2 regions of the Lysobacter sp. 1R34A genome follow, and region 1 is predicted to be linked to the other one. Evidence: riboswitches for the same ligand, from Rfam matches in the RefSeq annotation. Region 1 holds a riboswitch; the other holds the start of a gene.

The links. A riboswitch is a leader RNA that binds a small molecule or an ion and turns the genes downstream of it on or off. The one in region 1 is predicted to bind glycine.
Region 2: another riboswitch for glycine. It lies ahead of ACSAMQ_RS15650 (trimeric intracellular cation channel family protein); the one in region 1 lies ahead of gcvP (aminomethyl-transferring glycine dehydrogenase).

What each region holds. Positions count from the first base shown of each region.
Region 1 is NZ_JBPKJP010000020.1:3,398-7,566, forward strand. Features, by position in the region: gene ACSAMQ_RS07540 (multidrug effflux MFS transporter) at 1-435, opposite strand, end outside; gene ACSAMQ_RS07545 (VOC family protein) at 526-990, opposite strand; glycine riboswitch at 1,234-1,405, shown strand; gene gcvP (aminomethyl-transferring glycine dehydrogenase) at 1,445-4,169, shown strand, end outside.
Region 2 is NZ_JBPKJP010000079.1:73-4,241, reverse strand. Features, by position in the region: gene ACSAMQ_RS15655 (uracil-DNA glycosylase family protein) at 342-914, shown strand; gene ACSAMQ_RS15650 (trimeric intracellular cation channel family protein) at 933-1,538, opposite strand; glycine riboswitch at 1,695-1,801, opposite strand; gene ACSAMQ_RS15645 (ABC transporter ATP-binding protein) at 2,569-3,318, opposite strand; partial or broken gene ACSAMQ_RS15640 (hypothetical protein) at 3,315-4,169, opposite strand, start outside.

The DNA.
Region 1 (4,169 bases):
CGCGATCGCCGGCGCCACGCCGAAGATCATCGTCACCTGGCTCATCAGGCGCTGGGCGTCGTCGCCGTGCAGCACGTCGCGGATCACCGCGCGACCGACGATCAATCCCACGCCCGCCGACAAACCCTGCACCACGCGGAAGAACAGCAGCATCGACAGATCGGTCGACAAAGCGCAGCCGACGGAGGCCAGCGTGAACACGCTCAGCCCGCCGATGATCACCCGCCGGCGCCCGATGGTGTCCGACAACGGGCCGTGGACGATGCTCATCAGCGCATAGGCGATCAGATACAGGCTGATGGTCTGCTGCATCGCCAGCTTGTCGGCGCCCAGTTCGGCGCCCATGACCGGGAACGCCGGGAAGATCGTGTCGATCGAGAACGGCCCGAACATCGCCAGGCCGCCGAGCAACAAGGCCAGGCGACGGATCGACAAGGCCTTCGTGGCCGGCGCTGAATCGGGAGCGGAGGTATTGATCGGGTTCACCAGTCTGGCAGGCCAGTCGGGAAGCGTCGGCTCGGGGCCTCAGCTGGGAGCGTGGGAGGCGTGGGAGGCGTGGGTGTCGATCGGCACTTCGTCGGGCGGGCCCTTGAGTTCGACCAGGTTGTCTTCGGGATCGAACAGGTATTGCGACGGCCCCTCGCCTTCGGCGCCGTAGCGCGAGCCGAAGTCGCCCAGGCGCACGCCGTGCGCCTCCAGGTGGGCGACGATGGCCTCGCGGTCGAAGGGCTCGGCGCGCAGGCACAGGTGGTCCATGTTGCGGGCCTCGGCGCCGGCCGGCGCGCCGCCGAGGCGGCCGAGCTTGCCGTCGACGTCGACCAGGTCGATCAGGGACAGGCCGGCGCGCAACTGCACCAGGCCGATCGCGTCCTGGCGCCGTTCCAGCCGGCAGCCCAACACGTCGCAATAGAAGGCGACCATCGCCTCGGTGTCGCGCACGCGCAGCACCACGTGGTCGATTTGCAGCAGTTGGAACGGCGGTCGGTCCATGCAGGAAGCTCCGGAAGGGACCGCGACCATGTTACGGCGAATCGGCCATCCTGAACCGGGTCGCGGGGCGAAACCGGGGATGAAGCCGGCTGCCGCCAGTCCCGGCAACGTCGCCCCGAGCGGCCGCCGCTGCGGCTATAATCGCGGCTTGAAACACGCGGTGGGAGAAGCCGCCCGGCCCTCGGCCAGGCGCGCTGCCGAAGGCGCAACGCCCGTAATCGCTCAGGCCCCATACCGCCGCGTGTACAAAACTCTGGAGAGACCGCCTGCGTGCGCTGAGACAGCGAGGCAGAACCGGCGCCGAAGGGGCACGAAGCGAGCGCGGACAGGAAGCGGCCCCCGGGCCCTCCCCTCCCCTAGCTGCCTGACCGCAGCACGCTTTTAAACTCTCAGGCAAAAGGACAGAGGGGCGCCTCGCGTGCGGCACCGCACGCTGCCTTCGGACGCCCCTGCCATGAGCCCAGCCGCCAACAGCGCAACCTCCTTGCGCGATCTCGAGCACCACGACGCCTTCATCGAGCGCCACATCGGCCCCAACGACGCCGAGATCGGCCACATGTTGGAGCAGGTCGGCTACGACTCGCTCGAAGCCCTGACCGACGCCATCGTCCCCGGCTCGATCAAGTCGACCCAGCCGCTGGCCCTGCCGGCCGCGATCAGCGAGGTCGAGGCGCTGGCCAAGATCCGCGCCATCGCCGCCAAGAACCAGGTGTTCCGCAGCTTCATCGGCCGCGGCTACTACGGCACCCACACCCCGAACGTGATCCTGCGCAACATCCTCGAGAACCCGGCCTGGTACACGGCCTATACGCCGTACCAGGCGGAAATCTCGCAGGGCCGCATGGAAGCGCTGATCAACTTCCAGACCATGGTCGCCGACCTGACCGGGATGGAGATCGCCAACGCCTCGCTGCTCGACGAAGGCACCGCCGCCGCCGAAGCGATGACCCTGGCCAAGCGTTCGGCCAAGTCCAAGTCGGAGACCTTCTTCGTCTCCAGGAACATCCACCCGCAGACTCTGGAAGTGCTGCGCACCCGCGCCGAACCGCTGGCGATCGAGCTGTACGTCGGCGACGACGCCGAGGCGGCCGCGGTCGACGCCTTTGGCGTGCTGCTGCAATACCCCGATACCTTCGGCGCGATCAAGGACTACCAGGGCGTCGCCGACGCCGTGCATGCGCGCGGCGGCATCGTCGCGGTCGCCAGCGACCTGCTCGCCCTGACCCTGCTCAAGGCGCCGGGCGAATGGGGCGCCGACATCGTCGTCGGCAACACCCAGCGCTTCGGCGTGCCGTTCGGCTTCGGCGGTCCGCACGCCGGCTTCATGGCCTGCCGCGACGCCTACAAGCGCTCGATGCCGGGCCGCCTGATCGGCGTGTCGGTCGACACCGACGGCAAGCCCGCCTACCGCCTGACCCTGCAGACCCGCGAGCAGCACATCCGCCGCGAGAAGGCGACCAGCAACATCTGCACCGCGCAGGTGCTGCTGGCGGTGATGGCGAGCATGTACGCCGTCTACCACGGCCCCGACGGACTGACCCGCATCGCCCGCCGCGTCCACCGCCAGGCCGCGATCCTCGCCACCGCGCTCGGCAAGGCCGGCATCGCCGTCGGCAGCGGCTTCTTCGACACCCTGCACGTCACCGGCGTCGACGCGAACGCGATCCACGCCAAGGCGCGCGCGGCCAACATCAACCTGCGCGAGATCGATGCCGGCAGCCTCAGCATCAGCCTCGACGAAACCGTGACCCGCGACGAGCTGGTCGCCATCGCCGGCGCGTTCGGCGTGCAACTGGACATCGACGCGCTCGATCGCGAAGCCGTCGATGCGATCCCGGTCGCGCTGGCCCGCACGTCCTCGTTCCTGCAGCACCCGGTGTTCAACACCCACCACAGCGAACACGAACTGCTGCGCTACATGCGCTCGCTGGCCGACAAGGACCTGGCGATGGATCGCACCATGATCCCGCTGGGCTCGTGCACGATGAAGCTCAACGCCACCGCCGAGATGATCCCGGTGACCTGGCCCGAGTTCGGCAACATCCACCCGCTCGCCCCGGCCGACCAGACCACCGGCTACACCCAGCTGATCGAAGAACTCGAAGCGATGCTGGTCGAGTGCACCGGCTACGACGCGGTCAGCCTGCAGCCGAACTCCGGCGCCCAGGGCGAATATGCCGGCCTGCTGGCGATCCGCGCCTATCACCGCTCGCGCGGCGAAGGCCATCGCGACATCTGCCTGATCCCCGACTCCGCCCACGGCACCAACCCGGCCTCGGCGCAGATGTGCGGCATGACCGTGGTGGTGACCAAGACCGACAGCAACGGCAACGTCGACGTCGACGACATCCGCCGCGCCGCCGAGAAGTACAGCGACCGCCTGGCCGCGATCATGATGACCTACCCGTCCACGCACGGCGTGTTCGAGGAGGAAGTGGTCGAGATCTGCGAGATCATCCATAAGCACGGCGGCCAGGTGTACACCGACGGCGCCAACATGAATGCCCTGGTCGGTGTCGCCAAGCCCGGCAAGTGGGGCTCGGACGTCTCCCACCTCAACCTGCACAAGACCTTCTGCATCCCGCACGGCGGCGGCGGCCCCGGCGTCGGTCCCTGTGCGGTCAAGTCGCACCTCGCGCCGTTCCTGCCGAAGACCGTCGACGGCGAAGGCGTGGTGGGCATGGTCAGCGCGGCGAGCTTCGGCTCGGCGAGCATCCTGCCGATCTCGTGGATGTACGTCACCCTGATGGGCACCGCCGGCCTGCGCAAGGCCACCCAGGTCGCGCTGCTCAACGCCAACTACATCGCCAAGCGCCTCGCCCCGCACTACGAAACGCTGTACACCGGCCGCAACGGCCTGGTCGCGCACGAATGCATCCTCGATCTGCGCCCGATCAAGGACGCCACCGGCATCAGCGCCGAGGACGTCGCCAAGCGCCTGATCGACTTCGGCTTCCACGCCCCGACCCTGAGCTTCCCGGTCGCCGGCACGCTGATGGTCGAGCCGACCGAGAGCGAATCGCAGCACGAGCTGGACCGCTTCATCGATGCGATGATCCAGATCCGCGACGAAATCCGCGCGGTCGAGGATGGCCGCCTGGACCGCGAGGACAACCCGCTCAAGCACGCCCCGCACACCGCTTCGCAGGTCACCGCGAGCGAATGGACCCGTGCCTATC
Region 2 (4,169 bases), on a different contig from region 1:
GTTGATGTTTCGAGCGAACGCCGGCCTTGGGGCCGGCGTTTTGCTTTTGCGTTGGACTCGGGGCTTGGGGCCCGAAGAACCGGGACTCGGGACTCGGGACTCGGGACTCGAAGAGCATGGATTCGAATCGCGTGAGCTGCATCGGCCTCGCCCAGTCTTATCAACCGGTTGCCGCGATACTCGTCACTGCAATCCATCTAAAGGGCTGAATCGTTCAAGCAGATGCTGCATGCCGCGCTCGGCGCTTTTGCTTTAGCCTTCCGAATTCCGAATTCCGAATTCCGAATTCCGAATCCCGAGCCCGACCCGAGCCCGAGTCCCGAGTCCCGAGTCCCGAGCCCATGCTGATTCAAGAGATCCGCGCCTGCACCCTATGCGCTGCGCACCTGCCGCACGGGCCTCGGCCGGTGGTGCAGGCGGACCCGCGGGCGAGGTTGTTGATCGCCGGGCAGGCGCCGGGACGCAAGGTGCATGCCTCCGGGATTCCATTCGACGATGCGAGCGGCGAGCGCTTGCGCGACTGGCTCGGGCTGGACCGCGCCACGTTCTACGACGAAACGCGGGTGGCGATCGTGCCGATGGGGTTTTGCTATCCGGGCACCGGCGCTTCGGGCGACCTGCCGCCGCGGCCGGAATGCGCGGCGACCTGGCACCGCCGACTGTTGCCGCAGCTGCGCGCCGTACGCCTGACCCTGGCGGTGGGCCGCTACGCGCAGCTGTGGCACCTGCCCGAGGCCGGGGCGACCTTGACCGAAGCGGTCGAGGCTTGGCGCGCGCAATGGCCGCGGGCGGTGGCCTTGCCGCATCCGAGCCCGCGCAACCAGGCTTGGCTCAAGCGCCATCCCTGGTTCGCGGCCGAACTGTTGCCGGCGCTGCGCCAACGCATCGCCGAGGTGCTCGGCGAGACCTCGTGACCGCGCCGCCGGCGGCGCTCAGGGATGGACGAACTTCGGCATCTCCCATTCGTAGCGGATCGCCAACAAACGCAAGGCGAAACCGCCGCCAAGACACAGCAGCACGCTGAGGTTCTCGGCGACGCCGAAGCGCAGCATCGCCAGATAGGCCACGCCGGTCAGCAGCGAGATCACCGCGTACAGCTCGCGCTGGAACACCAGCGGGATCTCGTTGCACAGCACGTCGCGCAGCACGCCGCCGAAGGCCCCGGTCAACATGCCGGCGATGACGACGATGGCCGGCGCGTGCCCGCCTTCGCGCGCGACCGAGCAGCCGATCAGGGTGAAGGCGATCAGGCCGAGCGCATCGAGCCAGAGGAAGGCGCGACGCAAGCGGTGCAGTTTCTTGGCCAGGAAAGTCGCCGCGATCGCCGCGCCGATGGTGTAGCCGAGGTACTCGGGATGACGCACCCAGCCGAGCGGATAGTGGCCGAGCACGATGTCGCGCAGCGAACCGCCGCCGAGCGCGGTGACGCTGGCGATGATGACCACGCCGAACAGGTCCATGCGCCGCTTGCCGGCGGCGAGCGCGCCGGTCATGGCTTCGGCGCTGATGGCGATGAGATAGATCAGTTGCAGCAACACGGCGGTTCTCCGTCGGAGGGGCACGAACGAACCGCGGCCGGGCACGAAGACGCGAACGCGCCGCTGCGGCGAGCACGCAGCGGCCGGGCGGCACGACATGCGCGCGGCCATGGGCCGCACCGCCTGCCTGTCTCCGTGGCCCGAAGGCCGCGGTGCCGCTCCCGCTGTCCTTTTACCTGAGAGTTTGGGCGGCGCGCTGTCGCGACAGCGGCCGCTTGCCCCTTCGGTGGGCCGCATCGCGGCCTCTCTCCAGATCGGCGTGTTCGTTGCAGTGTTCCGGCCGCGAGGGCCGAGCCTGAGCGATTATGGGAGCCTGCGCCTTCGGCGGGCAGCGGCCATCGGCCGGCGCCACTCTTCTGCAACGGTGGGCATGGTAGCAGCCCATCGCCGCTCCGATGAGCGCTCGGTCATGCCCGTCCGGGCTCTTGGGCTCTTGGGCTCTTGGGCTCTTGGGCTCTTGGGCTCTTGGGCTTTTGGGCTTTTGGGCTCCTGGGCTCTTGGTTAGGAGTGGGGCAAGCCGCGACCGCGCCATGACGTCTACGACGCTACTGGCGGAAGGCGATGATGGTGAGATGGGCCGATAAGCGTTGAGCTGCGTGGCCAAATCCCCCCCTCTCGAAGGAAGAATCGTCGTGTCGGTTCGGTCGGTTTGGATCGCTGCGCGATCGTTTGCAGTGTCGCAGTCGCGGCTCGCGCCGCTCCTACCCCGGCCCCGGTCGCGACGCAGCGGCTCTTGGGTAGGAGCGGCGCAAGCCGCGACCGCGCCACGGCGTCTACGACGCTACTGGCGGAAGGCGATGATGGTGAGACCGGCCAATGGCGATGAATTGCAGGACAGGGCAAATCCCGCCTGCCCTCCTTCTCCAAAGGGGACTCGTCTGGCCGGTTCGGTCGGTTTGGATCGCTGCGCGATCGTTTGCAGTGTCGCAGTCGCGGCGTCCACGAAGCGCCAGGCCGTAAGCGACGATGCCACCGCCATAGGACGACGGCAACGCACCGCCATACGACAACGACGCACCGCCACCGCCAACTAATCCGCAACCGCAGGCCGTTCCGCCGCCAGGGCCTCCACCATCGACTGCTCCAGCGATCGCCGCGGGTCGGCACGGATCGCGTCGAGTTCGTCGGCCTGCCAGTCGCGGCGAAGGCGGCCGTCCATCAGCAGCAGAGCGCGACTGATGAAGCGTTCGGCGACATCGAGCGAATGGGTCGCCAGCAACACCGCAGTGCCGCGCTCGTGGGCGAGCTGCTGCAGATGACGCTTGAGTGCGTAGGCGCTGAGCGGGTCGAGTCCGTTGAGCGGTTCGTCGAGCACCAGCAGCGGCGGCTCGCCGAGCAGGCCCAGCGCGATCGCGAGTTTCTGGCGGGTGCCGAGCGAGTACTGGCCGATGCGGCGATCCAGCATCGGCGCCAATGCCAGGGTCTCGGCCAGCGCCAGGGTCGGCGCGGGTATCTCGCTGAGTTCGCGGGTGCCGGCGAACAGGCGCAGGCATTCGCGCCCGGTCAGCAACGGCGGCAGCCGCGCCGGGTCGACCGCGAAGCCGAGCCGGCGCCGCGCCTGCAGCGGTTCGCGTGCGAGATCGTGGCCGCCGATCAGCACCCGCCCGGCGCTCGCCCGCTGCAGGCCGGCCAGGCAGTGCAGCAAGGTGGTCTTGCCGGAACCGTTCGGCCCGATCAGGGCGGCGAATTCGCCGGCGTGCAGGCGCAGGTCGATGCCGTGCAGCACGGCGTGCTCGTCGTAGCGGTGCTGCAGGCCTTCGAGTTCGAGTAGGACCGTCATCGCGACAGGGACCGATGTAAGACGGGACGCAGCGCAAGCCAGGCCGGCGCCGAAAGAACCAGCAGGATCGAGAACAATACCGGCGCGGCGCGCCAGCTCAGGCCCAACAGCGCGGCGCCGCCGCCTGCGAACGCCACCGCGCAGACGAAGGCGAAGGCCGGATAACGCCAGGCGGCCCGCGCCAGCCGGCGGGGCGCGCGCGGGGTGCTCGCCAGCAGGGCATCGGCGCCGAGGGTCGCCGCGACGCAGGCCTGCAGGATCAGGCTGAACCAGGCCAGCGCGATGGCGATCAGCAGCACGCCGAGGCCGCTGCCGAGGCCGGTGGAACTCGGCAGGCCGAACAGCACCGCGCCGATCATCCAGGCGTGGCCGCCACGCCGCCAACGCAGCACGCCTTCGCGCCGCTGCCAGTCGCTGAGGTGCGGCAGCCGCGCATCGTCGAGCCAGGCCAGGCCGAACAGCGGCTGGCGCGCACCTTCGCGCAGGCGGTGATGAGGATGACGGCGATGGCGCAGCGCCGCGAACAATCCGAGCACGGCGCCGAACGCGAGCCCACCGTCGACGATCCAGTACGCGGCGCGCAGGCTGGCGGGCTCGCCGCCGCAGGCGGTCAACACCGCGGCGGCGAACGCCATCGCCGCCAAGGTCGCCAGGCCGGCCAACAGGACCAGGCTGCGCGTCGCCCGCGCCGGCTCGATCGGCGCCGCCGCCCACCAGCCCAGGCGCAGGTAATCGTCGAGGGCGATCGACCTTCCGCGAGCGACCGCGTAGGCGAGGGCGATCGCGAGCAGGCCGAACGGCAGCGGCAAACGCTCGATCAGGCGCGGCAGAGCCGCGGCCAGCACCGCGGC